Thermus thermophilus: one gene and its partner. The protein of the gene in region 1 binds, or shares a complex with, the protein of each later gene. Each region holds a gene or a part of one and is shown on either strand. Other genes may lie near its edges. A codon is read from its position in the direction of its gene.

Region 1 (13,462 bases):
GCCGCCCTCCTGGAGCGGGAGCGAAGCGGGGAGGGCCAGCACATTGACCTCTCCCTCTTTGACGTGGGGCTTTTCGCCCTGGCGAACCTCGGGGAAAGCTTCCTCCTCACGGGAAATCCCCCAAAAAGGCTCGGCAACGCCCACGCCCAGATCGTCCCCTACGGGGCCTTCCCCGCGGAGGACGGCTGGCTCATTCTGGCCGTGGGCAACGACGAGCAGTTCGCGAGGCTCTGCCAGGCGGTGGGGCTTCCCGACCTCGCCCGGCGCTTTCCCACCAACGCCCTCCGGGTGGAGCACCGGGAGGAGGTGGTGGAGGCCCTCTCCGGGGTCCTCAAGACCCGCCCCCGGGCCTACTGGCTAGAGAGGTTCAAGGAGGCGGGCGTCCCCGCCGCCCCGGTAAACGACCTGAAGGAGGCCTTCCAGGACCCCCAGGCGAGGGCGCGGGGCGCGGTCTGGACCCTCCCCCATCCCCTCCTGGGCGCCCTCCCCACCCTGGCCAACCCCTTGCGCTTCCTCTCCCGGACCCCCGCGGGGCCAGGCCTTCCCCCGCCCCTCCTCGGGGAGCACACGCGGGAGGTCCTCCTCGAGGCGGGCTACACCCCGGAGGCGGTGGCGGACCTGGTCCAAAGGGGGATCGCCAAGGAAGCGCCCCCGGCTTCCCAGCGGCGCCCGGACCGAGGCGCTTAGGGCTGCTTCCTTCCGGACCTGACCCGGTTCACGCCTGGCCCGCCGCGCTGGACCGGGGGCTTGGGTAGTATAGCACCCATGGAAGCCCTGAAGCTAGAGGGCGTGAGCAAGCGCTACGGGCGGAGGCCCGTCTTGGAGGGCGTGAGCCTCTCCGTCCGCCCGGGGGAGGTCTACGCCCTGACGGGGCCCAACGGGAGCGGCAAGACCACCCTCATCCGCCTGGCCACCGGCCTCGCCTTCCCCACGGAGGGCCGGGCCTTCCTCCTCGGGGAGGACGTCCACAAAAGCCCCGCCGCCCGCCGCCACCTGGGGGCGGTGGTGGAGGCCCCGGCCGCCTTTTACCCCTACCTCACGGGCCGGGAGAACCTCAGAATGCACGCCCGGCTCTCCGGGGTGGAAGACGAGGCCCGCATCGGCGAGGTCCTCGCCCGGCTTAAGCTCCTGGCGGTGGCCGACCAAAGGGTGGAGGGGTACTCCCTGGGGCAGAGGCAGCGCCTGGGTCTGGCCGCGGCCATCCTCCACCGCCCCAAGGTCCTCGTCCTGGACGAGCCCACCTCCGGCCTGGACCCCGAGGGGGTGGAGCTCGTCCACCGCCTCCTCCAGGAGCTGGCCCAGGAGGGGGTGGCCATCCTCCTCTCCACCCACCACCTCCAGGAGGTGGCCCGCTATGCCCACAGGGTGGGGATCCTGGGCGGGGGGAGGCTTCTGGACGAGGTGGTCCTCTCCGGGAAGGAGGCCTACCGGCTGGAGGCGGAGCCCCCGGAGGGGGCCCTCGCCCTCCTCAAGACCCTGCCCCAGGTGGCCTGGGCCCGGCTCCAGGGGCGGAGCGTGGTCTTTGAGGGGGAGCCGGAGGCCGCCCTCCGCGCCCTTCTGGCGGAGGGCTACCGGGTGAGGTCCCTCGCCCCCCACCGCTTTGACCTCTTGGACTACTACCAGGAGAGGGTGCGGCATGTTTAGGCTCGTGGGCTTTGAGGTCTACAAGCTCTTCCGGCTCCGCTCGGTTAGGCTCGGCCTCCTCTTCGCCCTCCTCCTCCCCTTCCTCTGGGCCTTGGCCCCGGGGCTTAAGGAGGTCTACGGCCTGGTCCTGGCCTCGGGGTGGCAGGTGGTGTCCTTAAGCCTCCTCGCCGGGATGGAGTTCCTCTTCCCCTTCCTGGTGGTGATGGCGGCGAGCGAGGCCCTGGGAAGTGAGGTGGCCCAGGGCACGCTGAAAAGCCTCCTCCTAAGGCCCCTCTCCCGGATCCACCTCCTCCTCGCCAAGCTCTTCGCCGTCCTCCTCTACCCCTTCGTCCTCCTGGGGGCGAGCTTCCTCGGGGGGGTGCTCGCGGGGATGCCCCATGGGCTTGGGGCCTTCTACGGCGGCACGGGCCTCGGGGAAGGGGGATTCGCCGGGGCGGGGCTTCTGAGCCCTCAGGCGGCCCTCGCCGAGCTCCTTAAGGCCCACCTCCTCGCCGGGGCCGTGCTCCTTCCCCTCGCCTCCCTGGCCTTCCTCTACGGGACCGTCTTCCTCTCCACCACGGCGGGCGCCCTGGCCGCCGTGGCCACCCTCCTCCTCATGCGCCTCCTCGTGGCCTTCCCTGCCCTCACGCCCTTCCTCCTCACCACCTATTTGGACCTCTACCTGCGGCCCGAGGCCGTGGGGCTTGGGCTACCCCTCCTCCTCCTCTACACCCTGGGCTTCGCCCTCCTCGCCGCCTTGGTCTTTGAGCAGAAGGACCTCTAGAGGAAGCGCCCGGCCTCCAGCAGGGGGGTCCCGTCCAGGAGGAGCCGCCCTTCCCTCAAGGAGAGGACCAGGTCCCAGTGGAGGGCGCTTTCGTTCCGCCCGCCCGTCTCCGGGTAGCTCCGGCCCAGGGCCAGGTGGACGGTGCCCCCCATCTTCTCGTCCAGGAGGACGAGGCCCGTGGGTCGGTCCAGGGCGAAGTTGGTGCCGATGCCCACCTCGCCGAGCCGCCTGGACCCGGGGTCGGTGGCCAGGGCCGCCTGGAGGTAGGCCTCCCCCACCTCCGCCCGGGCCTCCACCACCTCCCCCCGGGAAAAGCGCAGGTACACCCCCTCCACCCGCCTTCCCCCCACGAAGGCGGGGAGGTTGAAGCGCACCTCCCCCTCGGCGGAGTCCTCCACGGGGCCGGTGAAGACTTCCCCCGAGGGCATGTTGCGCCGGCCATCGGAGTTGATCCAGGTGCGCCCCGCCACGGAAAGCCTCAGGTCCGTGCCGGGGGCCAGGATGCGGAGCTCCTTCGCGGCGGAAAGCCTCCGGATAAGCCCCTCCTGGAAGCGGGAAAGCTCCCGCCAGGCGGCCACGGGGTCCTCCCGGTCCAGGAAGAGCGCCCTTTCCAGGTAGGCCCGGAACGCCTCCGTCCCCATCCCCGCCCCCACGGCGTAGCCCACCGTGGGGTAGAGGGTGAGGGCCCAGCGCTTCCCCAGGCGGAGTTCGGTGAGGGGGCGCCAGGCCCGCTGCCTGCGCAGGGCCAAGGCGGGGTCCACCGCGGCCGCCTCCAGGGGGTTCTCCGCGGAGAGGACGCGCAGGAACTTGTCCGCCCGCTGGTAGAGGGCGATCTCCGCCTCCGGGACCTCCTCTAGCCAGCGCCCGCCGAAGAGGAGGAAGTCCCGCTCCTCCCCGGGGTAGCTCAGGCGGATGAGGGGGTAAGCGCCCCGGCGCAGGAGGGCCCGCTTCAGGTGGGGAAGGAGGGGGAGGGCCGGGGTTTCCGCCTCCACCAGGACGGTCTCCCCGGGGCCCGCCTCGAGGCAGTACTCGGCCAAAAGCTCGGCGAAGCGCGCTTCCACCCTGCTATCATAGGACCAAGATGGAAGAACCCAAGATCACGCCCCTGGCCCGGCGCCTGGCGGAGGAGAACGGCATAGACTGGCGGAAGCTTCAGGGCACGGGCCCTGACGGGCTCATTGTGGAGCGGGACATCCTGGCCTACCTGGCCAAGGTCATGGCCGGGGAGGTGGACCTCCCCCCCCAGCCCGAGGCCCCGCCCCCGCTCCCCAAGGAGGAGGAGCTGAGGCGGGCCCAGGAGGTCCTGGGCCGGGAGGGGGTGGACCTCGCCGAGGTGATCCCCCAGGAGCCCGAGCCCACCCCTCCGCCCCTCACCTTGGAGGAAGAAGCGCTGGACTTCCCCGAGGTGGAGCTGGACCTCTCCCTAGAGGAAGAGGTCCTCCTGGCGGAGGAGCCGGAGGCCGTTCCCCTCGAGGCCTGGGAGGAGGAGCGGCTTCCCGAGGAAGTCCCAAAGGAGGAGGCCTGGGAGGAGGACCTCCTCCTCGCCGAGGAGCCCTCCCCAGCCCCAATGGAGGCGCCCCCGGCCCCAGAACCCCTTCCCCCCTGGCCCCAGGCCCAGGCGGAGGAAGGGATCGCGGCGGTCCCCGTGGCCCCTCCCCCGGCCTCCCTCACGCTCCTCCGCGTCCACCGTAGGCGGGTGGACCTAAAGGCTCTAGAGGAGGCCATGGACCTCTTCCAGCGGGTCCACGGGGTGCCCAAAACCCCCCTTCCCTTTCTCCTCCGGGCCGCGGAGCGGGCCCTCGCGGAGCTGGAAATCCCCATGCGGGCCCTCGTGGGCCGGGTGGAGGGGGAGGAGGTGCGGGGGCTTAAGCCTTCCCCCTCCTTCCTCGCCCTCTTCCGGGAAGGAAGCGGGGAGGAAGGGGAAGGCCTCCTCTGCTTCCACGGGGAGGAGGAGGTGCACACCGGCCGCCCAAGCCTCTTCCTCTCCCAAGAAGGCCTCCTCGCCGCCTCGGGGCTGGAAGCGCCCCTGGCGAGGAAGCTTCTGGAGCGGGTGGCCCTCTACCTGGAAAACCCCCTCCTCCTCCTGGCCTAGGGGACGCTTCACCGCTTCTTCCGCTTCCGCCGCCCCCCGGGGACGGGCTCGGGGGCCCTTATGCCCTGGAGGCGGGCCTCGAGGGCCCGGATCTCGTCCCTAAGCCTCGCCGCCCGCTCAAAGTCCAAGGCCTCCGCCGCCTGCCACATGAGAAGCTCCAGCTCGGCGATCCGCTCCTTCAGGTCTTCCCCGGAGAGGTCGGCCTCGAGGGAGACCTCCTCGTAGCCCTCGGGGCGGATGACGGCCCTCACCTCCTTCCGCACCGTCTCTGGGGTGATGCCGTGCTCCCGGTTATAGGCCTCCTGGAGGGCCCTTCTCCGGTTCGTCTCCTCTATGGCCCTCTGCATGGCCTCGGAGACCCGGTCGGCGTAGAGCCAGACCTCGCCCCGGGCGTTCCGCGCCGCCCGGCCGATGGTCTGGATGAGGCTCCGTTCGCTCCTAAGGAAGCCCTCCTTGTCCGCGTCCAGGATGGCCACCAGGGAGACCTCGGGGATGTCCAGGCCCTCGCGGAGGAGGTTGATCCCCACGAGGCAGTCGTAGTGGCCAAGCCGGAGGTCCCGGATCAGGGCCTGGCGCTCAAAGGCGTCCAGCTCGTGGTGGAGATAGCGGGCGCGGATCCCGTGCTCCACCAGGAAGCTCGTGAGCTCCTCCGCCATGCGCACCGTGAGCACCGTGACCAGGGTGCGCTCCCCCCTCGCCGCCCTCTCCCGTATCCCCTCCATGAGGTCCAGGATCTGGTTCTCCGTGGGCTTGACCCGGACCAGGGGGTCAAGGAGCCCCGTGGGCCGGATGATCTGCTCCACCACGCGCCCCGAATGCGCTAGCTCAAAGGGCCCCGGGGTGGCGGAGACGAAGACCACCTGGGAAACCCGCTCCAAAAACTCCTCAAAGCGCAAGGGGCGGTTGTCCAGGGCCGAAGGCAGGCGGAAGCCGTAGTCCACCAGGGTCTTCTTCCTCACGTAGTCCCCCCGGTACATCCCCTGAAGCTGGGGCACGGTCACGTGGGACTCGTCCAGGAAGACGAGGAAGTCCTCGGGGAAGTAGTCCAGGAGGGTGTAAGGGGGCTCCCCCGGGGCCTTCCCCGTGAAGTAGCGGGCGTAGTTCTCCACCCCCGGGCAGGTGCCCATGACCCTCAGCATCTCCAGGTCGTAGAGGGTGCGCTCCTTGAGGCGCTGGGCGTAAAGGACTTCTCCCCTTTCCTCAAAGTAGCGGACCCTCTCCCAAAGCTCCTTCTCAATCTCCTTCAGGATCTCCTCTAGCCCCTCCGGGGAGAGGTAGTGAGTGGCGGGGAAGAGGACGAAGCCGGGAAGCTCCCGAAGCCGCTCCCCGGTGATGGGGTGCACCTGGAGGATGCGCTCCACCTCGTCCCCCCATAGCTCCACCCGGATGGGCTCGGTCTCGTAGGCGGGGAAGATCTCCAGAACCTCCCCCTTGGCCCGGAAGCGGCCCGGGGAGAGGTCCAGGTCGTTCCGCTGGTAGCCGAGTTCCAGGAGGCGCTCCAAAAGGGCCTCCCTGGGGTAGGGCTTGCCCCTTTCCACCACCAGGTTCCTGGCCCTATACTCCCTCGGGTCCCCGAGGCCGTAGATGGCCGAGACCGAGGCCACCACGATCACGTCCCGCCGGGTGAGGAGACTTCGGGTGGTGGAGTGCCTTAAGCGCTCAATCTCGGGGTTGATGGAGGCGTCCTTCTCTATGTAGAGGTCCTTCCCCGGGACGTAGGCCTCGGGCTGGTAGTAGTCGTAGTAGCTGATGAAGTACTCCACGGCGTTTTCCGGGAAAAGCTCCCGGAACTCCGCCGCAAGCTGGGCCGCCAGGATCTTGTTGGGGGCGAGGACCAAAGCGGGCCTTCCCAGGGCCTCTATGACCTTGGCCATGGTCACCGTCTTCCCCGTGCCCGTGGCCCCGAGGAGGGTGACGAACCGTTCCCCGTCCCTCAAGGCCTCCACGAGCCCGGCGATGGCCTGGGGCTGGTCCCCCTTGGGCGCAGGCCCCCGGTAGCGGAAGGTCATCCTTACCCAAGTATAGGGGCCTCCTCGCTTCCCTATAGGAAGGGGGGTAACAAAAACCCCCGCCCCCTTTGGGGGGGCGGGGGAAGGCGCTCCTAGGGCCTAGAAGTTGACGTTGTAGGTGACCTTGAAGGCCCGGCCGTAGGACTGGACGTTGTCCGCCCCGTCCAGGAGGACAGCGTCCAGGTAGGCCACGGTGAAGCCGTAGTACTTGGCCTCCACGTAGATCCCGTCCACGCCGCCAGACCCGGTCCCCGCTCCGGTGGTGAGGTTCCAGGGGAACTGGACCTCGCCAGGGTAGGTGAAGAGGTGGTCGGTGGTGGCGCTCAGGGAGAAGTCGCCGTAGCCCCGGGTGAGGAAGGAGCCAGCGGGGTCCACCACGTTCTGCCCGCGGTAGGAGGCGTAGCCCACCTTGACGCTGGCGCCAGGCACCAGGAACTCGTTCAGGGTGAGGCCCACGCGCCAGTAGGTCTCCTGGGCATCGCTGGTGGAGCCACGGGTGATATCCGTGGAGCGGGCGGCGTAGACCCCTTCCAGGCTGGGCTTCAAGGGGATGCCCAGGGGATCCGTGGCCACCTTAATCCCGTACTTGAGGGTGGTGTAGTCGTAGGTGGTGCGACCAGCAGCAAGAGTCAGGGGATCGCTGTAGAGAGGGGGCCCACCCGGGTTGGTATCGGTGAACGCATGGTAACGGACATAGGGGCTAAGGCTCAAGGGGCCGAGCTTGAAGCTGTAGGCAGCGTAGGCCAGGAGGTCACGCAGGCTGTAATCCCCGCTGGAATCAGCGAAGACCTGGTAGCCCAAGGTGAGGTCAAGCCCGGGGATCAGGGCGCTTTCTGCCTTGGCGTCGTGGATGAACTTCACGCCAAGGCTGGAGGAGTAGCGGCTGTCCTGACCGTTGTAGAAGTAGTCGTAGCGGCTGTCCTGACCGTTGTAGAAGTAGTCGCTGTAGTTGTAGTTAACAATGCCAAGGCTAGCAGAACCACGGGTATCCCCTTCAGCCGTGTTGCTGAAGAAGAGCTGGTTCCAGTAGGGGTTCAGGGCGAAGCCGCGGAAGAGCTTAAGGGTGGCCCCTACACCGTAGGCTTGCTGCTGGTAACCACCAGCAGAGCCCAGCTTCACTCCATTGTAGTCGTAGGCGTTCTCGTAGTAGCCCCGGACCTCTAGGCCCTCCAGAAGGCCCAAGTTAAGCTTGGCCTGCACGCCAAAGCCCCGGTTGTTGGGAGCATAGGGGGCAGTGCCGTTCCCGCCCACCCCGAAGTAGAAGTAGTGGTAGTTGGAGGACATCCCGGCCACGCCGTTCTCGTAGGCCGGGTCAATGGCCCGGTAGTTGGCGGAGAGGGAGAGGGGCCCCAGGCTGAGGTCGCCCTTGACGTAGTAGGCCCAGTCGGCGAGGGTGCTGTCAAAGAAGTTCCGCAGGCCGCCCGTGGGCCAGGTCTTGGAGGTGTCAAAGAGCCCGCTGAGCTTGACCGGCCCCAGGGCCAGGCTCGCGTCCACGCCCAGGGCGGAGCGGTTGCCGTAGTTCTCGGCGTAGTTCAGGGCCAGGCTGAAGCCCTCCACCGGCTTGAAGGCGGTGCGGATGCCGAAGTAGCCGCCCTGGAGCGCGGCTGGAGCATTGAAAGAGGCCCCTTCGTTGTTAGCCACGCCCGCCACCACGGTGACCTCGGGGGAGAGGGGGAACTTGGTGCCGGAGAAGGTGGCCACCATGCCCTGGCGGGGGTTAGCCGGCTCGGGGTCGTTGTCATTGGCGAAGAGGTAGTCGTTGAACTTGAAGCTGCTCACCGCCCGGCTGTAGACCACGCTGAAGGCCTGGCCGTCCACGTTGCCCTTGACGCTTGCGGCGTTGAGGCGGATGGTGGGAGCAGAAGTGTAAGAGGTCCCGAAAGCCGCGGGCACCTGGAGGGTGGCGCTGGCCTCGGAGACGTTCACCCCGCTCGTGCCGGGCTGGGCCACCTTGACCCCGAAGGTGAGGGTGGCGGAGCCCTTGGTGAAGGTCTGGTCAAAGTCGCCCCGGCGCTGGGCCACCCGGTTGCGGTAAGGCGGACCAGCACCGTAGTCCTGCTGGCCGGAGCCCGAGGAGACCTGGTTGCCGGGGAAGAGGCGGTCAATGTCAAAGTTGATGCCGGTGTTGGTGGCCGTGCCGTAGGTGGCGGAGAGGCTGCCGGAGATGGAGTAGCGCACCTTGTTGAGCTCGGCCACCTGCTCCTCCAGCTTGGAGACCTTCTCGGAGAGGCCCACCAGGTCGGAGCGCAGGGCGGCGGCGAACTCCTGGACGGCGGCCACGTCCTCCTTGGTGGCGAACTGCTCCAGGTCGGGGAGCTCCTGGCCGCCGGAGACCAGCTTCTCCAGGGCGGTCACCCGGTCCTGGAGGGCCAGCACGTCCTGGTTCAGGAGGACGGCGAGCTCGTTCAGGGCCTGGATGGCCTGGGCGTTGGCCTCCACCTGGGTGGAAAGGGCGGCCACGTCGCCCTTCACGCCCTCCACGTCCTGGGCCAGGGCGTCCAGCCGCTCGGCCAGCTGCTGGGCCTGGGCGAGGGCGGTGTCCGCGGCGACGGAGGCGGCCTCCACCCGGTCCATGAGGTCCTGGAGGGCGGCCTGGTCCATGCCGGGCTCAGGCATGGGCTGGGCCTTGAGCTCGGCGATCAGGGCCTCGAGGCGGGCGATGTCCTCCTTGGTGGCGGCGCTGTCCTCCAGGGCCGAGACCCGAACGCCCAAGGCGGCGAGCTCGGCGGCGAGCTCCTGCACGGCGTTCTTCAGGGCCTCGAGGTCCTCAGGAGCCAGGGCCTCCATGGTGGGGGACTCACCCTTGGCCTTCAGCTCCTCCTCAATCTGCTGCAGGAGGCGGTAGATGATGAGGGCGGCCTGGTAGCGGGTGAGGGCCTCGTTCCCCCGGTAGGTGCCGTCGGGGAAGCCCAGAATGATGCCCTTAGCCGCCAGGGCCTCCACCGCCTCCTTGGCCCAGTGCCCGGCGGGCACGTCGGAGAACTGGGCCAGACCGAACCCCATGGAGAGGACGGTCAAGAGCCCTGCCAGTAGTGTGACCAGCCTTTTCTTCATATGCCTCACACCCCCTTAAGGGTCTTGGGCGGGAACCCGAGACGGGCGAGTTGCCGCGTTTCCTCTCCGCCCAGGTCCGCCCGGTGCGGGAAAGACCCCCGAAAAGGAGCCTTTTTTCCCCGCATCCGGGGCTATCATAAAAACCTCACGCGCTCTTGTCAAGCGGTCGGGCCTTAAGGTTTCTGTTATACTCCCCCTTCGGGGAGGGAGGTGGGAGACGGTCCGAAAAGACGCGTCGGTGGAAGGCGGGAAGCGCAGGGGGCCATCGGCCTCACGAGGTGGCGGACCCCGCGAAGGGGATAACCGGCTACAGCCGGGAAAGATCGAGGGATCCGCGGATGCCGCCCGGGGTGTGCCCGCCCCGCCCGCCTGCGAAAAGCCCCGAGGGAAAGCCGGCCCCGCGAGGGGCGGACAACCGAGGGGCAGGGCGTACCCAGGAGGAAAACCGCCGGGAAGAAGGCGCGCCCTTTGGGGGCTTCGGCCCCTTCCCGGTGGCCTTTTGAGGCCATATGTGCGGGATCGTAGGCTACGTAGGGTTTAGGAACGCGACGGACGTGCTTTTGGACGGGCTTCGGCGCCTGGAGTACAGGGGGTACGACTCCGCCGGCATCGCGGTGCGGACCCCGGAGGGCCTCAAGGTGGTGAAGCGCTCGGGGAAGCTCTCCGCCCTGGCGGAGGCCGTGGGGAAGACGCCCCTCCAGGGGGCCTTGGGCATCGGCCACACCCGCTGGGCCACCCACGGGGCCCCCACGGACCCCAACGCCCACCCCCACACCACGGAGGACGGGAGGATCGCCCTCATCCACAACGGCATCTTTGAGAACTACCTGGAGCTCAAGGAGGCCCTAAAGGCCCGGGGGCACCGCTTCCAGTCGGAGACGGACACCGAGGTCCTCGCCCACCTCCTGGAGGAAACCTACCAAGGCGACCTCCTTAAGGCCCTACGGGAAGCCCTCAAGTCGGTGCGCGGGGCCTACGCCGTGGTGGTGGCCCACGAGGACCACGAGGAGATCGTGGCCGCGAGGACGGTGAGCCCCTTGGTGGTGGGCCTGGGAGAAGGGGAGAACTTCCTGGCCTCCGACGTGCCCGCCCTCCTCCCCTACACCCGCCGGGTCATCTTCCTGCACGACGGGGACGTGGTGCGCCTCACCCGGGAGGAGGTGGAGATCACCGACCTGGAGGGCAGGCCGGTCCAGAGGGAGGCGGTGGAGGTGGACTGGACCCTGGAGGCCGCCGAGAAGGGAGGCTTCCCCCACTACATGCTGAAGGAGATCTACGAGCAGCCCTGGGTCCTGGAGAACACCTTGGGCGGGCGCTTGAGGGAGGAAGAGGGGACCGTGGAGCTCGGCCTCGCCCTGGACCCGCGGGAGGTGGACCGGGTCCATGTCATCGCCTGTGGAACGGCGAGCTACGCCGGGCTTTACGGGAAGTACCTCCTGGAGACCCTGGCCCGCCTCCCCACCGAGTGGGACGTGGCCAGCGAGTACCGCTACCGCGACCCCGTGGTGGACTCGAGGACCCTCGCCCTCGCCATCAGCCAGTCGGGGGAAACCATAGACACCCTGGAGGGCCTGAGGGAGGCCAAGCGCAAGGGGGCCCGCTCCCTTGGGGTCATCAACGCCAAGGGGAGCACCCTGACGCGGGAGGTGGAGGACGTCCTCTACATCCACGCCGGGCCGGAGATCGGGGTGGCCTCCACCAAGGCCTACACGGCCATGCTCGCGGCCATGGCCCTCCTCGCCGTCTGGTTCGGCCGGGCCCGGGGCGCCCTTGCCCCCGAGGAGGCCCAAGGCCTCCTCCGGGAGATGCGCCGCCTCCCCAGGCTCGTGGAGGAGGTCTTGGAGAAAAGGCCCCTCGTGGCCCACGTGGCCGAGAAGTACCACCAGGCCCGGGACTTCCTCTTCCTGGGGCGGCACGTCCAGGCCCCCACCGCCTACGAAGGGGCGCTGAAGCTCAAGGAGATCAGCTACATCCACGCCGAGGCCTACCCCGCCGGGGAGATGAAGCACGGGCCCATCGCCCTCATTGACGAGCGCCTGCCCGTGGTGGTCCTGGCCACCCGGGGCCCGCTTTACGAGAAGACCCTTTCCAACATCCAGGAGGTGCGGGCCCGGGGAGGGAAGGTGATCGCCATCGCCACCGAGGGGGACGAGGAGATCCCGAGGCTCGCCCAGGACGTGATCTACGTCCCCGAGGTCCACCCCCTCCTCGCCCCCATCGTGAGCGTGGTCCCCCTCCAGCTCCTCGCCTACGAGATCGCCGTGCTCCTGGGGCGGGACGTGGACCAGCCCCGCAACCTGGCCAAGAGCGTGACCGTGGAGTGAGGCTTGGCCTTCCCGCCGGGGATGTGGTATGATCCCCCTTGGCGGGGGCCGTTAGCTCAACTGGCAGAGCACCGGTCTCCAAAACCGGGGGTTGGAGGTTCGAGTCCTTCACGGCCCGCCAGGCTTTCCCCCTGGGCCCTTGGGGCCCAGGGGGTTAGGCTTTTAGCGTATGACGGCGTACCCAGTCCTCATCGTGGGCGCGGGGTTCTCCGGGGCCGAGGCCGCCTTTTGGCTCGCGCAAAGGGGGGTGCGGGTGGGCCTCCTCACCCAGAGCCTGGACGCGGTGATGATGCCCTTCCTGCCCCCCAAACCCCCCTTTCCCCCGGGAAGCCTCCTGGAACGGGCCTACGACCCCGAGGACCCAAGGGTCTGGGCCTTCCACGCCCGGGCCAAGTACCTCCTAGAAGGCCTCAAACCCCTTCACCTCTTCCAGGCCACGGCCACGGGGCTTCTCCTGGAGGGCAACCGGGTGGTGGGGGTCAGGACCTGGGAGGGCCCCCCGGCCCGGGCGGAAAGGGTGGTGCTCGCGGTGGGGAGCTTCCTCGGGGCGAGGCTTTTCCTGGGGGAGGTGGTGGAGGAGGCGGGCCGGCTTTCCGAGGCGAGCTACCCCGACCTCCAGGAGGACCTCGAGGCCCTGGGCTTCCGCTTCGTGGAGCGGGAGGGGGAGGTGCCGGAAACCCCCTCCACCCCGGGCTACCGGGTGCGCTACCTGGCCTTCCACCCCGAGGAGTGGGAGGAAGAGACCTTCCGCCTCAAGCGCCTGGAGGGGCTTTACGCCGTGGGCCTATGCGTCCGGGAGGGGGACTACGCCCGCATGAGCGAGGAGGGGAAGCGCCTGGCGGAGCACCTTCTCCATGAGCTTGGGTAGGGGCCTTTTCCAGGGGTCCTCCCCCTCTCCCTCCCAAAGGGCCCCCCGCACCTCCACGAGAAGCCTCCGGTGGGTGAGGGCGTGGCGCACCTCGCCCAGGGGAAAGGAGCGCACCCCGAAGGCCGCCTCCCGCCCGGGAAGCTCCTCAGGGGGGAAGAGGGGGACGCCGTAGAGGCCCTGGAAGCGCCCCTCAAGCCTCTCCAGGTGCACCCCCTTCCGCCCGAGGAGGACGAGGGCGGTGAGGCGCTCCTCCTTCGCCCGGCGCTTCCTGGGCGCGGGGTAGCGCCCTGGGGCCTCCTTCCCCCGGCAGAAGGCCCCCAAGGGGCAGGCCCCGCAACGGGGCCTTTTCGGCAGGCAGACCGTGGCCCCGAGCTCCATGAGGGCCTGGTTCCACACCCCCGGGTCCACGCCCTCGGGAAGGAGGCCCTGGGCGAGGGCGAAAAGCTCCTTCTCCTTGGGGCTTTCCCGGGCGAAGAGGCGGGAGAGGACCCTCCGGACGTTCCCGTCCACCGCCGCCACCCGCTCCCCGAAGGCGATGGAGGCCACCGCCGCCGCGGTGTAGGGCCCGAGGCCGGGGAGCTTCCGCAGCTCGGCGAAGCTCGGGGGAAGCGCCTCCACGCTTCGGGCCAGGCGGTGGAGGTGTTCCGCCCGCCGGTAGTAGCCCGCCCCCTGCCAGACCCTAAGGACCTCTTCCAGGGAGGCCGCGGC
Region 2 (13,454 bases), 1.6 Mb from region 1 along the record:
ATCCGCTTCAGCTCCTCCTCGGTGAAGTAGCGCTGGGCCAGGGCGAAGGCCAGGGCCAAGGCAAAAAGGGCTACGAGAACCTTCCGCATGCTCCCTCCTCACCGCACAAAGGCGGGCCACTCCTCCACCACGGCCCCGTTGTTGTTGTAGGCCAGGAAGAGCTCCAGGGCCAGGATGGGCCGGGAGTAAAGGGCGGGCGGGGGGTGGGCGATGTTGCCGTAGCAGGCCCGGATCCGGTCCTGCATGGTCCAGGCCTGGTCGTTGGAGTAGCGGTAGGCGGGCCAGTGGGTCCAGGACTTGTCCTTGCCCAGGACGTCGGCGTAGGGCAGGACCCCGGCGCGCCGGCCCACGTAGGTCACGTGGCAGGTGGCGCACCCCACGTCCCGGGCCCCGCTCCGGGCATAAAAGAGCTTTTCCCCGAGGGCGTAAAGCTCCCGCTCTTCGGGGAAAAGCAGGCGGACTTGGATCCTGTGCCCCGTGGACTTGCTGGCGATGTAGAAGGCGACGGCCACCACCTCGGAGCGCTTCACCTCTTCGGGCTTGAAGCCCTGGACCCGGGTCATGCAGGTGACGATGCGGCTGTCCAGGTCCTCAACCCGGTTCGTGTCCAGGAAGTAGCGGGGAAGCCTGGCCGCCGCCCCCTCCAGGACCCCCTTTCCCAGGCCGAAGTCGCACTCGGCCATGGTCTTGCCGCTCGGGCCCTTGCGGTTAAAGAGCTCCTCCCCTTGGGCCACGATGAGCTCCGTGGGGAGGATGCCCGCAGTCTCCAAGAGGAGTTGCTTCTGCCGCTTGGCCTCCTCCCTAGGGTCCACGTCGCCCTGGGCCAAGGCCACCCCTAGAAGGAGGGCGGCGAGCAATAAACCCAGGCCCTGGCGCATAACCAAAACCTCCCTTCCATAAGGTGCCCGGGGGTCCCCGGGCACCCCCTTTAGGCCAGCTCCAGCTTGACCGAAGCCTCGCCCGTGTCCCCGTCCGTGTCCTTGAGCTTGAGGGTGAAGGTCCCCGCCTTCTCCGCCTTGAACTTAAAGGCGTAGAGGGGGTTGGCGCTGGTGGAAGGCCCGGGCCGGGCCTCCGCCACCTTTTTCCCCTCAAAGTAGACCTCCACCAGGTTGATGTACTTGGCGGGGATCAGCTTCCCCTCGGCGTCCCGGCGGGTGCCGGGCTCGTTGGGATGCTGGGCCACCACCTGAAGCCGGAACTCCTCGCCCGCCTTGGGCTTGGCGGGGTTTAGGCGCGCGATGGTCCTAAAAGGCATGCCGCACCTCCCTTAACCGCAGCCCCCCACGGTGACGCGGGTGCTCGCCGAAGCCAGAAGGAGCTTCCCGTCCTGGGTCTCCACCACCGCCCGGACGGCCGTGGTCTCCGCCAAGCGGACCCGGGTGGCGTAGTAGGGCTCCGCCTCCATGGGCATGAAGGCGAAGATGTGCGGGGTGGGGTTCTTGTCGGCGAAGAGGTGGATGGCCTTCACCTGCCCCTTGGGCAGGGCCACCTCCACCTCGGCAGGCACGTTGGCCCCGCTTTCGGCAATGGCCGGCATGTTGAGCTTCACCGCGTCCGAGGGGGTAAGGTCCTTAAAGCCTTTGCCGAAGACCTGCTTGAGCGCCTTCTCCAGGTTCTCCAGGTCCTCGCCCTCGAGGCCCTGGGCCCTTGCGGGAAGCCCCGAGAGGGCCACGGCCCCAAGGGCCGCGCCGGTCGCCTTCAGAAACGCTCGCCTATTCACACGCACCTCCCTTGGCACACATCTGGCGAAGCTCCTTGAGGAACTCCGCCCGGGGCCGGCTGCCAAAGAGCCGGCCCACCTCTTCCCACGCCCCCGCCTTGGGGACGAGGAAGACGAAGGTCGGGGTGCCCGGCACCCGGAAGCGCCGGGCGAGCTCCTGGCCCTCGGGGGTGTCCACGCTCACCGAGGCCACCACAAAGCGGGCCTCCAGGAGGCGGCTCACCCCAGGGTCGGAGAGGACGAAGGTGTTCATCTGCTGGCAGTAGGGGCAGTGCTCGCTGTGGAAGTAGACCATCACCATCCGCCCGTGGGCCTGGGCGAGGGCGAGGGCCTCCGGGTAGGGATACCAGCGGCCGAAGTCGGGGAGGGCCCAGGCCCAAAGCAGGAGGGCCGGGAGGAGAAGTGTGTACATCTTCCGCATACGGTACACCGCCAGGGTACCCCACAAGGACATTTGTACCTTACCACATCCCCCACGGGGGTTCAAGGGCCCCGGCCGCCTACCTTAAGGCCCGCTTAACCCCACTCCCCTTGACGCCGCCCAGGGCGGGCCTCTACCCTATACCCCGGAGGGTAAAGATGAAGCGAACCCTGATGGCTCTCTTCCTGCTCGGCGGCCTGGCCCTGGCCCAGGCGGACGGCGCCAAGCTCTACGCCCAGTGCGCGGGGTGCCACCAGGCAAACGGCCAGGGCATCCCCGGGGCCTTCCCGCCCCTGGCGGGCCACGTGGCGGAGATCCTCTCCAAACAGGGGGGACGGGAGTACCTCATCAAGGTGCTCCTCTGGGGCCTCCAGGGCCAGATTGAGGTGAAGGGCGTGAAGTACAACGGGAACATGTCCGCCTTCAACGGCCTCAAGGACGAGGAGATCGCCGCCGTCCTCAACCACATCGCCACCGCCTGGGGCGACGACAAGAAGGTGAAAGGCTTCAAGCCCTTCACCGCCGAGGAGGTGAAGAAGCTCCGGGCCCAGAAGCTCACCCCCCAGCAGGTGCTGGAGGAGCGGAAGAAGCTCGGCCTGAAGTAAATACCACCCCATGCTGGCTTGCGCCGGCATGGGGGCCCTGGTAAAAGCGAAAACGAGGCCTGGGGAGTACCCCAGGCCCTTCCGGTTTAATGGGAGGGTGCTGGAGCTCTACTTGGAAAAGGCCTTCCCCGGGTTCCGCCTCTCCGTGGAGCTTTCCGTGGCCGAGGGGGAGACCCTGGCCCTCCTCGGGCCTTCGGGAAGCGGGAAGAGCACCCTGCTCAGGCTCATCGCCGGGCTCCTTAGGCCCGATGGGGGCTTCGTGCGCTTCCTCGGGGAGGACCTCACCCCCCTTCCCCCGGAAAGGCGGAAGGTGGGCTTTCTCTTCCAGGACTACGCCCTCTTCCCCCACCTCACCGTGGCGGAAAACGTGGCCTTTGGCCTTTTGGAGGCCCGCTGGCCAAGGGAGGCGAGGGAGGCCCGGGTGCGGGAGCTCCTTAAGCGCATGGAGCTCACCCCCCACGCCCGGAAGCGCCCCCACGAGCTTTCGGGCGGGGAGCAGCAACGGGTGGCCCTGGCCCGGGCCTTGGCCCCTAGGCCCAGGCTCCTCCTCCTGGACGAGCCCTTAGGGGCCCTGGACCTGAGGCTTCGGGAAGAGCTCCTCTTCTTCCTGCGCCGGACGCTAAAGGAAGAGGGGGTCACCGCCCTCCTCGTGACCCACGACCAGGGGGAGGCCTTCCTCCTCGCCCACCGGGTGGCCCTTCTGCGCGAGGGGCGGCTCGTCCAGGTGGGCCGGCCCGAGGAGGTCTACGCCCGCCCCAAGGACCTATGGGCCGCCCGCTTCCTGGGGCACAAGAACCTCCTCTCCCCCGGGGAAAGCCAGGCCCTAGGCCTTCCCCCAAAGGCCCACCTCCTCCCCCCAAAGGCCCTCGCCCTTGGAGGAGGCCTGGAGGGGGTGGTGGAGGAGCGGCTCTTCTTCGGGCCCCGGGTGGGGCTTTGGGTGCGGGTGGGGGGGGTTAGGCTCTACCTCGAGGCCCCCGAGGGCCCGGAAGAGGGCGCCCCCATAGCCCTCCGCCTGGACCCCGCCCAGGCGGTACCCTTGGAGGGATGAGGCGCTTCGCCCTCCTCTTGGGCGGCCCCCTCCTGGCCACGGAGGCCCTTAAGGAAAGGCTTAAGGGCTACCGCCTCCTGGCGGCGGACTCCGGCGGGCGGCACGCCCTCGCCTTGGGGCTTTCCCCGGAGCTATGGCTTGGGGACTTTGACTCAAGCCCCCCCTGGCTCCAGGAAGCCCTTTCCGCGCCCAAGGAGGTCCTGCCCCGGGAGAAGGACCTCACGGACGGGGAGGCCCTCCTCCGGAAGGCCCTGGAGCTTGGGGCGGAGGAGGCCCTCCTCCTGGGGGCTTTGGGCGGGCGGCTGGACCACACCCTGGCCCACCTGGAGCTCGCCTTCCTCCTCCTGGAAAGGGGGGTGCGGGTGGAGCTCACGGACGGGCTCGCCCGGGCCTTCCCCCTCCTTCCGGGCCTCCACGCCTTTTCCCTGGAGCCCGGAACCCCCTTCAGCCTCCTCCCCTTCCCCGAGGCCGCCCTGGGGGTGGAGGGGGCGCGGTGGGACCTTCCCCCCACCCCCCTCAAGGCCACCACCCTCACCCTGGAAAACCAGGCCCTGGGGCCCATCCGGGTGCGGGTGGAGGCGGGCCGGGCCCTCCTCTACCTGTTTTAGCCCAAGGGGGTGTGCCCCAGGCCCTCGAGGACGGCCCAGACCCGCCCGCTCCAAAGGTCCTCCGGCCCGAGGAAGAGCTGGACCCGCTCGGCCACGGCCTGGGCCCCGGGGGCGAAGGCCAAGGCGGCGTGGTAGGGCTGGGCCAGGTCCAAAGGCGGGCGAGGGGTGTTCAGGAGGAGGAGGTCCACCCGGAGGACCAAGGCCCGCACCTCCTCGGGGCGGAGGGCCACCCGGCCCCGGAGGGGGGCGGGGAGGCGGGCGAGGAAGGCGTCCCCCTCGGCGTAGCTTGGGGCGGCCACGTGGACCTCGCCGAGGCCCCGGAGGAAGGGGGCGAGCTCAAAGCGGAGGGGCCCAAGCCACAAGGCCCGGGCCCCGGGGAAGCGCTGGGCGAGGAGCCGCTCCAGGGCCACGCCTTCCGTGTACTGGCCGAGAAGCCCCCCGCCCGTGGGGACGAGGAGGTCCACCCGCCTGGCCTTTTCGGCCTCGGCCTCGAGGCGGACCCCCTCGGGCACGGAAACGGCCTCCTCCAGGACCGCCCCAGCGAAGCCGAGCCCTCTGAGGCAGGGGAGGAAGGCCTCCCACCCCTCCTCCATGGCCACGGGGTGGAGGAAGAGGGGCAGGCGGGCCGCGGTCACCTGGGCGAGGAGGAGGTCAAAGAAGCCGCCCCCGCCACGGTGGAGGTAGAGGAGGGGGCGGGGGGTGGAGGCAAGCGCCCTCATGCCGGCTTAAGCTCCGCGTACTTGAGGGAAAGGCGCTTGAGCCCAAACCCCTCAAAGTGGACCGTGACCTCGTCCCCCTGGGCCGCCACCACGGTGCCGGGGCCGAAGCGGGGGTGGACCACCCGCTCCCCGCCCCGGAAGGCCCCGGGCCTCGGGCGATGGGGGGGCGGGGAGGGCGGGCGCCGGTAGGGGTCGTACACCTCGTAAAGCCCCTCCTCCACCTCCTCCAGGAAGCGGCTCGGCCGGGCGGGCTCCCGCCTGCCGTAGACCTCCCGCTCCTCGGCGTGGGAGAGGTAGAGCCTCTCCTGGGCCCGGGTGATGCCCACGTAAAAGAGGCGGCGCTCCTCCTCGAGGCCCTCGAGGGTGCTTAAGGAGTTGCGGTGGGGCAGAAGCCCCTCCTCCACCCCCACGAGGAAGACCACGGGGAACTCCAGCCCCTTGGCGTTGTGCAGGGTCATGAGGGCGACCCTCCCCTCCGCCTCGGTGGGCTCCTCCGCCCTGGCGGTGAGGGCCACCCGGTCCAGGAAGTCCTGCAGGTCCTCCGCCTCCTTGGCCGCCCTGAGGAGCTCCTCCACGTTCTCCAGGCGGTCCTCGGCGTCCTCGGGGTAGGCCTCCCGGAGGTAGGCGGGGTAGTCGGTGGCCTCGAGGAGGTGGCGGAAGAAGGCCTCGGCGGGGCCGAAGACCAGGTCCTGAAGCTCCTCCACCAGGGCCACGAAGTGCCTCAGGGGCTCGGCGCGGGGGAAGGTCCTGGCCGCCTCCTTCAGGGCCTCCCAGGGAGGAAGCCCCTTCTCCTGGGCGAGGAGCTGCACCCTGGCCCAGGTGGCCGGGCCGATGCCCCGAGGCGGGGTGTTCAGGACCCGCTTCAGGCTCACGGCGTCCAGGGGGTTGAGGGCGAGGCGGGCGTAGGCCAGGAGGTCCTTGACCTCGGCCCTTTCAAAGAAGCCCACGCCGCCCACCACCCGCGCCGGGATCCCCCGCCCCGCCAACGCCTGTTCCAGAAGGCGGCTTTGGGCGTTGGTGCGGTAGAGGACGGCGTACCGGTCCCAGGGGGGGCCGAGGCGGGCGATCTCCTCGGCCACGAAGCGGGCCTCCTCCCGGGCGTCCTCCGCCCGGTAGAGGCGCACGGGCTCCCCGCCCCGCTTCACCGGGCGCAGGGCCTTCTCCAGGCGGAGGGCGTTCTTCACGATCACGGCGTTGGCGAAGCGGAGGATGGCCTCGGTGGAGCGGTAGTTCTCCTCCAGGCGGTAGACCCGGGCCTCGGGGTAGTCCCGGGTGAAGTCCAGGATGTTCTTGATGTCCGCCGCCCGGAAGGAGTAGATCCCCTGGTCGGGGTCGCCCACGGCCATGAGGTTGGCCTCCTCCCCGGCGAGAAGCCGGGTGAAGCGGTACTGGACGGGGCTCGTGTCCTGGTACTCGTCCACGTGGATGAAGCGGGCCCGCTTGCGCACGAGCCTGAGGACCTCCTCGTCCTCCTCTAGAAGCCTCAGGGCATAAAGGAGGATGTCCCCGAAGTCCAAGGCCCCCTGGGCCTTAAGGGCCTCCTGGTAGCGCACCAGGACGTCCCCAAGCCTTCCCCGGGAAAGCCCCGCGTAGTACTCGGGAAGCTCGCCGAGGAGGGCCTCGAGGCCCACGCCCCGGTTCTTCGCCCGGTCCAAAAGGGCCTTGATGGGGCCGGGCCGGGCCGAGAGGGCGAGCTCCTTCAGGACCTCCTTGAGGAGGGCGGTCTGGTCGTCCTCGTCGTAGACCACGAAGCCGGGCCTGAGGCCCACCCGCTCCCCGTAGACGCGGAGGATCCTCAAGGCGGCGGCGTGGAAGGTGGAGACCCAGACCTCCCCCGCCCCCGGGACCAGCCCCCGGAGGCGCTCCCGCATCTCCTCCGCGGCCTTGTTGGTGAAGGTGACGGCCAGGATCTCCGAGGGGAAGACCCCCCGGCGGGCGACGAGGTAGGCCACCCGGTGGACCACGGTGCGGGTCTTCCCGCTCCCCGCCCCGGCCACCACCAAGGCGGGCCCCTCAAAGTGGAGGACCGCCTGGCGCTGGGCCTCGTTGAGGGGGGCTAGGAGGGCGTCGCTCACGGGGAGAGTCTACCACGCGCGGGGTAGACTTTAGGGCATGGAGCTTGTGGCCACACAGGACGGCTTCGTAGGGGAGATGGCCCGGGGCTTCACCTTCCAGGCCCTGGGGGAGGTGGCGGCGGGCTTCGGGAAGCGCCTCCAGGCGGAGGGGATCCTTCGGGTGGTGGTGGGGCACGACGCCCGCTTCCTCGCCCGGGAGATGGCGGAGCACGCCGCCGGGGTGCTTGGGGGGCTCGGCCTCGAGGTCCACCTCCTCCAGGGCCCCGCCCCCCTGCCCCTCTTCGGCTTCGCCCTCCGGGCGAAGGAGGCCGCAGGGCTCTACCTCACGGGAAGCCGCAGGCCCTTCGCCTTCCAAGGGGTAAAGCTCCGCCTGGGCCCGGGGAGGCCCCTCCCCGGGAAGGAGGTGGCCCCCACACCCCCCCCTCCCCTGGGGCCCTTCGCCCCGCTGGAGGCGCGCCGGGACTACCTGGACCACCTCCGGAAGAGCGCCCAGGGCCTCGCCCTCAAGCGGGGCGTGGTCTACCTGGACGCCATGGGCGGGGCGGGCGGCGGGATCCTGGGCCAGGTCCTGAAGCGCCTCGAGGCCCCCGTGGAGCTCAGGGAGCTCCACCCCCTCCCCCACCCCCTCTTCTACGGGGTGGCCCCGGACCCGAGGCCGGAGCACCTCAGGACCCTCCGCCTCCTCCTCCGCGAGGCCAAGCCCCCCGCCTTGGGCCTCGCCCTGGACGGGGACGCCGACCGGCTCGGGGTCTACCTCCCCGGGGGGGAGGCCCTCCCCGAGGACCAGGCCCTGGCCCGCCTCCGGGAGGCGGCCCAGGGCCGGGAGGTGGAGGCCCTGGGGGAGGGGGCCTACCGCTTCCCCTGGCACCTGGAGGAGCCCGACCCCTTCCTCGCCGCCCTCCTCCTCATGGGGGTGCTCCTGTGAAGGCCCTCCTGCCCGGCCTCTACCTCCTTCCCGTCCCCATCCCCTACCCCCTGAAGACGGTCAACCTCTACCTCCTCCAGGGGGCGGGGGAGGTGGCCCTCGTGGACACCGCCCTCGGCACCCGGGCCGCCCGGGGGGCTTTGGAGCTCCACCTGGCGGAGCTCGGCCTCTGCTTCCAGGACGTGAAGGCCGTCCTCCTCACCCACCACCACCCCGACCACTACGGCCTCTCCGGCTTCTTTGAGGGCCTGGGGGCCAGGGTCTTCCTCCACGAGGAGGAGTTCGCCCGGGGCCACCGCTTCTGGCTGGAACCCGAGGCCTTCGCCGAGGCCTCTTGGCGGCTCTTCCTGGACCACGGCACCCCGGAAAGCGCCCTCCAGGGCATCCGGGAGACGGTGGAGAAGACGAGGGAGCGGGTCCACCCGCCGCAAAACCCCCTCCCCCTGAGGGACGGGGAGGCGCTGGAGGTGGCGGGGAAGCGGCTTAGGGTCCTCTGGACCCCGGGGCACGCGGACGGGCACGCGGCCTTCTACCTGGAGGAAGAGGGGGTGCTCCTCGCGGGGGACGCCCTCCTGGAAAGGGTCTCCCCCAACGTGGGCCTCTGGGCCTACACCCGGGAAAACCCCCTCAAGGACTTCCTCCGCTCCCTGGACCGCCTGGCGGAACTGGAGGCCAGGGTGGCCTACGCCGGCCACTTCGGGCCCATCGCGGACGTGCGGCAAAGGGCGGAGGAGCTGAAGGCCCACCACCAGGCCCGCCTCGAGGCCCTCCTTGCCTCCCTGGACGGCTCCAAGACCGCCTGGGAACTCTCCCTCCAGCTCTTCCCCCAGGAGCTGGACCCGGCGGGCCGGCGCTTCGCCTTCGCCGAGACCCTGGCCCACCTGGAGTACCTCCGGGAGGAAGGGGCGGTGGGGCGGGAGGGCCCGCCCTACCGGTACTTCCGGCGCTAAGCCCCCTAGCCCTCGGCAGGGTTGCCCCGGGGCAGTCCCCGGGGGTAGACTTTGACCCGGTTCAAGGAGGTGCCATGAAGCCCTGGTACGCCCACTACGATCCCGGGGTCCCCAAGGAGGCCCCCGTGCCCCGGCTCCTTCCCGAGGCCCTGGCGGAAACGGCCCGCCGCTTCCCCAAGAAGGTGGCCCTGGAGTTCCTCGGGCGAAGGCTCACCTACGCGGCCCTCTGGCGCGAGGTGGAGGCCTTCGCCAAGGGCCTACAGGAGGCGGGGCTTAAGCCCGGGGACCGGGTGGCCCTCATGCTCCCCAACACCCCCCAGTTCGTCATCGCCTTCTACGGCACCCTCCTCGCCGGGGGCGTGGGGGTGAACACCAACCCCATGTACACCCCACGGGAGCTTCGCCACCAGCTCAGGGACGCCGGGGCCCGGTTCCTGGTGATCCTGGACCAGCTCCTCCCCCGCTACCTGGAGGTGAAGGGGGAGGTGCCCGTGGAGAGGGTGGTGCGCACGGGGATCCGGGACTACCTCCCCTTCCCCAAGAACTTCCTCTACCCCCTCCTTCTCAGGCGGAAAGGGGAAGCCCCCAAGGCCCTCGAGGGCATCCCTTGGCGGGCCTTCCTCAGGCCCGGAACGCCCCGCCCCGTCCCCCTGGACCTGGACGACCTCGCCCTCCTCCAGTACACCGGGGGCACCACGGGCCTTTCCAAGGGGGCCATGCTCACCCACAGGAACCTCTCCGCCAACGCCCTCCAAGTGCGGGCCTGGATCCCCGACTTCAGGGAGGGGGAGGAGGTGGTCCTCGGGGCCATCCCCTTCTTCCACGTCTACGGGATGACCGTGGCCATGAACCTGGCCCTCCTGGGCGGGGCGAAGCTCGTCCTCCTCCCCAGGCCCGAGATCAAGGCCATCGTGGAGGCCATTGAAAAACACCGGGTCACCCTCTTCCCCGGCGTCCCCACCCTTTACGTGGCCTTCAACAACTTCCCCGGCATAGAGGGGCGGAACCTCAAGAGCGTCCGGGCCTGCATCTCCGGCTCCGCCCCTTTGCCTTTGGAGGTGGCGGAGCGCTTTGAGAGGCTCACCGGGGCCAAGCTGGTGGAGGGCTACGGCCTCACGGAGGCGAGCCCCGTGACCCACTGCAACCCCCTTTACGGCGAAAGGCGCCTGGGGAGCGTGGGCCTCCCCTTCCCCGGCGTGGAGGCCAAGGTGGTGGACGAGGAGGGCAAGGAACTCCCCCCAGGCGAGGTGGGCGAACTCGCCATAAAAGGCCCCAACGTCATGAAAGGCTACTGGAACCGCCCCGAGGAGACGCAAAAGGCCCTCAAAGACGGCTGGCTCCTCACCGGCGACCTCGCCAAAATGGACCAAGACGGCTACTTCTACATCGTAGACCGCAAAAAAGACATGATCATCGCCGGCGGCTACAACATCTACCCCCGCGAAGTAGAAGAAGTCCTCTACCAGCACCCCGCCGTCCAGGAAGCCGCCGTGGTGGGCGTCCCAGACCCCTACCGCGGGGAGACCGTGGCCGCCTTCCTCGTCCTCAAACCCGAGTACCGGGGCAAGGTCACGGAAAAGGACATAGAGGCCTTCTGCCGCCAAAACCTCGCCGCCTACAAGGTCCCCCGCATCGTCCAATTCCGCGAAAGCCTCCCCAAGTCCAGCGTGGGGAAGATCCTCAAGCGGGAGCTGCAAAAGGAAGTGGCGACGAAGCGGTAGAATGCCCCCACGGGCAAGGTCTACAAGAAGGTGGGGCTCGTGGGGACGGGCGGGGAGGGCCTCGAGGCCGCCATCCAAGCCGCCTTGGCGCGGGCGCGAAAGACCCTGTGCCACCTGGACTGGTTTGAGGTGAAGGAGTACCAGGTGGTCCTGGAGGTGGGGGTCCGCTTGAAAGAGTAGGCAGACTTAGCGGCGATCATGGAGAAGCTTGGCACCGAAGACCGCCACAAGGCCTACCTGGCCCTGAGGGCGGTGCTGCACGCCCTGCGCGACCGGCTCACCGTGGAGGAGGTAACCCAGCTCGCCGCCCAGCTCCCCATGCTCATCCGAGGCCTCTACTACGAGGGCTGGACCCCCACGGGCAACCCCCTGAAGGAGCGGCACAAGGAGGCCTTCCTGGCCCACGTGGCCGAGGAGCTCAAAACCCCTTCCGGCCCCGCCGTGGACCCAGAGGCCGCCACCCAGGCCGTCTTCAAGGTCCTTTCCCGGGAGATCTCCCAAGGGGAGCTGGAGGGCATTCTGGGCCTCCTGCCCAAGGAGCTGCGGGCGCTCTGGCCCCAGGCCTAAACGCCCCCGGGCTCCGCCCAAGGGGATGCCCCGGCGGAAAACCCCCGGGGGCTTCGGCCTCAGTCCAGGATGAAGCGGTCCTCCGTCTCGTGCAGGCGCACCCGGTGGACGATGCGCTGGTCCTGGCTCCCTTCCCCCTCCGTCATGGCCACCACGGTGACGTAAGGCCTTAAGGGGCTTTTCAGCACCTTCTTGGTGAGGGTCTCCTCCACCTGGAAAATCCCGGCGGAGTTGTTCATGGTCACCTGGATCTCCACCGGCACCTTTTCCCCCTTGAGGATCCGCACCTCGTCCACGGCCAGGGCGCTGATGGAGTGGATGTCTATGCTCCCAAGCTGGAAGGCCTTCCTGCCCCGGCCTTTGGTGATGTCGGTCCCGTCCGCCACGGCCGTGATCCCCGCCTCAATGGTGAGGGGCTCCGGGGAAAGGTCGTGGCTGTAGATGCCGTGGAGGATCAGGGCCCGGATGGCGGTGCGCTGCTCGGGGTCGGGGTAGAGCTTGTCCAGGATGCGGTTCAGGATGGGAAGGGCGAGGACCACCCCGAAGGCCTCGTGCCCGAAGCGATGGACCTGGTTGCCCAGGTCGTGGAGCATGGTGGAGAGGAGCACGACCACGTAGGCGTCCTCCAGCCCCCCGGCCCCCGACTCCACCGTGTCCAGCCGGACCCCCGCCTCCGAGAGGAGGGCGAGGATGGCCACGCTGGCCGCGCCGGTGAGGAGGGCGTGGACCCGGCCGTGGTCGTTGTACCCCAGCTTGCGCATGGTGAGGTAGTTGGCCATGTTCCATCCGGCGCGGGCCTCGGGGTCCTGGACGAGCATCTCGTAGGCCCTGAGGGCCTTGGGAAAGTCCTTGAGGCGCTCCCGGATGGCCTGGTCGGCCTCCGAGTAAAGCTTGGCCTTGGGGCTCGCTACGTGGAATACGCGCTCCTGCATCCTCCGCCCACCTTACCCCATCCGGGAGGGGAGGGCTTCGGCCCTACTCGCCCTTGAAGCTCGGGGGGCGCTTCTCCAGGAAGGCCCGCACCCCCTCCTTCATGTCCTCGGTGGCGGCGGCGTAGCCGAAGAGGTCGGCCTCTATTTCCAGGGCCTCGGCCAGGTCCAGGCCCTCGCCCCGGACCACGCTCTCCTTGGCCAGGGCCAAGGCGATGGGGGCGTTCTTCAGGATCTTTTGGGCGAGCTTCTTGGCCTCCTCCAGGGCGTCCTCCGCCACCCGGTTCACGAGCCCGAGGAAAAGGGCCTCCTCCGCGTCCACGTGCCGCCCGGTGAAGATGAGGTCCAAAGCCCTCCCCCGGCCGATGAGGCGGGGCAGGCGCTGGGTGCCTCCGAAGCCGGGGATGAGGCCGAGGCCCACCTCGGGGAGGCCCAGCTTGGCGGTCTTGGCCGCCACCCTGAGGTCGCAGGCCAGGGCGAGCTCCAGACCCCCGCCCAGGGCGTAGCCGTTGATGGCGGCGATGGTGGGAACGGGGAGGGCGGCGATCTCGGCGAAGACCCGCTGGCCGAAGAGGGCGTACTCCCGGGCCATGAAGGGGTCCTTGATGGCCGCGATCTCCTTCAAGTCGGCCCCCGCGGCGAAGGCCTTTCCCTCCCCCGTGAAGATGACCGCCCGGACCTCGGGGTCCTGCTGGACCAGCTCAGGGACCTCGGCGAGCTCCTCCAGGAGGCTCTGGGAGAGGGCGTTTAGGGCCTCGGGCCGCTTCAGGGTCACCAGGGCGATGCCCTCCTCCACCTCGTAGCTGAGGTGCTCAAACTCCGGGATCTCCAGGACGAACTCGTGTTCGTGCTCGTGCTCCATGGTTCAAACCTCCAGGACGGCCTCGAGGGCCACCTCCACCATACGCCGAACGCCCTCTTGGAGCACCTCAGGGGGAGCGAGCTCCGGGTCGCCGATGCGGTTGGAGACGGCCAGGATGGCCCCCGTCCGCACCCCCCGCATCCTTCCGAGGAGGAAGAGGGCGCTGGCCTCCATCTCAAAGGCGAGGACGCCGTAGTGGGCCCAGGCCCGGGCCTCCTCGGGGGTGGTGGCGTAGAAGGCGTCCTCGCTGGCGACGAGCCCCACCCGGTGGGGGTAGCCCAAGGCCTCTGCCCGGCGCCAGAGG

Evidence for each region.
Region 2: the proteins of uvrB (region 1) and TthTMY_RS02650 are in contact, whole or in part, in a crystal structure (PDB 7EGT), measured with the Thermus thermophilus proteins. Residues at the interface, in WP_096411307.1 of Thermus thermophilus: Glu23 (codon at 6,442), Leu25 (codon at 6,436), Arg26 (codon at 6,433), Asp27 (codon at 6,430), Gly28 (codon at 6,427), Glu29 (codon at 6,424), Arg30 (codon at 6,421), Phe31 (codon at 6,418), Arg55 (codon at 6,346), Glu326 (codon at 5,533), Asp327 (codon at 5,530), Phe328 (codon at 5,527), Glu379 (codon at 5,374), Ser382 (codon at 5,365), Gln383 (codon at 5,362), His398 (codon at 5,317), Gly400 (codon at 5,311), Arg401 (codon at 5,308); in WP_096412145.1 of Thermus thermophilus: His654 (codon at 5,237), Arg656 (codon at 5,231), Phe657 (codon at 5,228), Gln666 (codon at 5,201), Asp668 (codon at 5,195), Glu669 (codon at 5,192), Lys680 (codon at 5,159), Arg681 (codon at 5,156), Leu682 (codon at 5,153), Ser683 (codon at 5,150), Lys685 (codon at 5,144), Tyr686 (codon at 5,141), Ala687 (codon at 5,138).

What each region holds. Positions count from the first base shown.
Region 1 is NZ_AP025158.1:2,074,767-2,088,228, forward strand. Bases 4,009-6,980 are described here. They hold uvrB (excinuclease ABC subunit UvrB), read right to left. Parts: upstream 6,509-6,980; coding sequence 4,508-6,508; downstream 4,009-4,507. Other genes in these bases: TthTMY_RS11225 (E3 binding domain-containing protein), read left to right, coding at 4,009-4,499; TthTMY_RS11235 (S-layer homology domain-containing protein), read right to left, coding at 6,608-6,980. Also shown: TthTMY_RS11210 (ABC transporter ATP-binding protein), read left to right, coding at 766-1,644; TthTMY_RS11215 (ABC transporter permease), read left to right, coding at 1,637-2,407; TthTMY_RS11220 (aminopeptidase), read right to left, coding at 2,404-3,468; more of TthTMY_RS11225, read left to right, coding at 3,489-4,008; more of TthTMY_RS11235, read right to left, coding at 6,981-9,562; glmS (glutamine--fructose-6-phosphate transaminase (isomerizing)), read left to right, coding at 10,072-11,886; TthTMY_RS11250 (FAD-dependent oxidoreductase), read left to right, coding at 12,056-12,754; A/G-specific adenine glycosylase MutY, read right to left, coding at 12,671-13,462. UniProt on the Escherichia coli protein: The UvrABC repair system catalyzes the recognition and processing of DNA lesions. A damage recognition complex composed of 2 UvrA and 2 UvrB subunits scans DNA for abnormalities.
Region 2 is NZ_AP025158.1:457,010-470,463, reverse strand. What follows is about bases 4,658-7,621. They hold TthTMY_RS02650 (ATP-dependent helicase), read right to left. Parts: upstream 7,197-7,621; coding sequence 5,118-7,196; downstream 4,658-5,117. Other genes in these bases: TthTMY_RS02645 (phosphoglucomutase), read left to right, coding at 7,234-7,621; TthTMY_RS02655 (hypothetical protein), read right to left, coding at 4,658-5,121. In the rest of the region: sulfur oxidation c-type cytochrome SoxX, read right to left, coding at 1-89; sulfur oxidation c-type cytochrome SoxA, read right to left, coding at 99-878; thiosulfate oxidation carrier complex protein SoxZ, read right to left, coding at 929-1,255; thiosulfate oxidation carrier protein SoxY, read right to left, coding at 1,268-1,720; TthTMY_RS02675 (SoxW family protein), read right to left, coding at 1,713-2,174; cycA (cytochrome C-552), read left to right, coding at 2,300-2,746; TthTMY_RS02665 (ABC transporter ATP-binding protein), read left to right, coding at 2,844-3,794; TthTMY_RS02660 (thiamine diphosphokinase), read left to right, coding at 3,791-4,402; more of TthTMY_RS02655, read right to left, coding at 4,399-4,657; more of TthTMY_RS02645, read left to right, coding at 7,622-8,121; TthTMY_RS02640 (MBL fold metallo-hydrolase), read left to right, coding at 8,118-9,071; TthTMY_RS02635 (long-chain-fatty-acid--CoA ligase), read left to right, coding at 9,146-10,792; TthTMY_RS02630 (dodecin domain-containing protein), read left to right, coding at 10,823-10,972; TthTMY_RS02625 (DUF2267 domain-containing protein), read left to right, coding at 10,991-11,359; TthTMY_RS02620 (phosphohydrolase), read right to left, coding at 11,419-12,291; TthTMY_RS02615 (enoyl-CoA hydratase/isomerase family protein), read right to left, coding at 12,335-13,150; TthTMY_RS02610 (purine-nucleoside phosphorylase), read right to left, coding at 13,154-13,454. UniProt on the Escherichia coli protein: A helicase with DNA-dependent ATPase activity. Unwinds DNA duplexes with 3'-5' polarity. Translocates on single-stranded DNA with 3'-5' polarity. Initiates unwinding more efficiently from a nicked substrate than double-stranded DNA.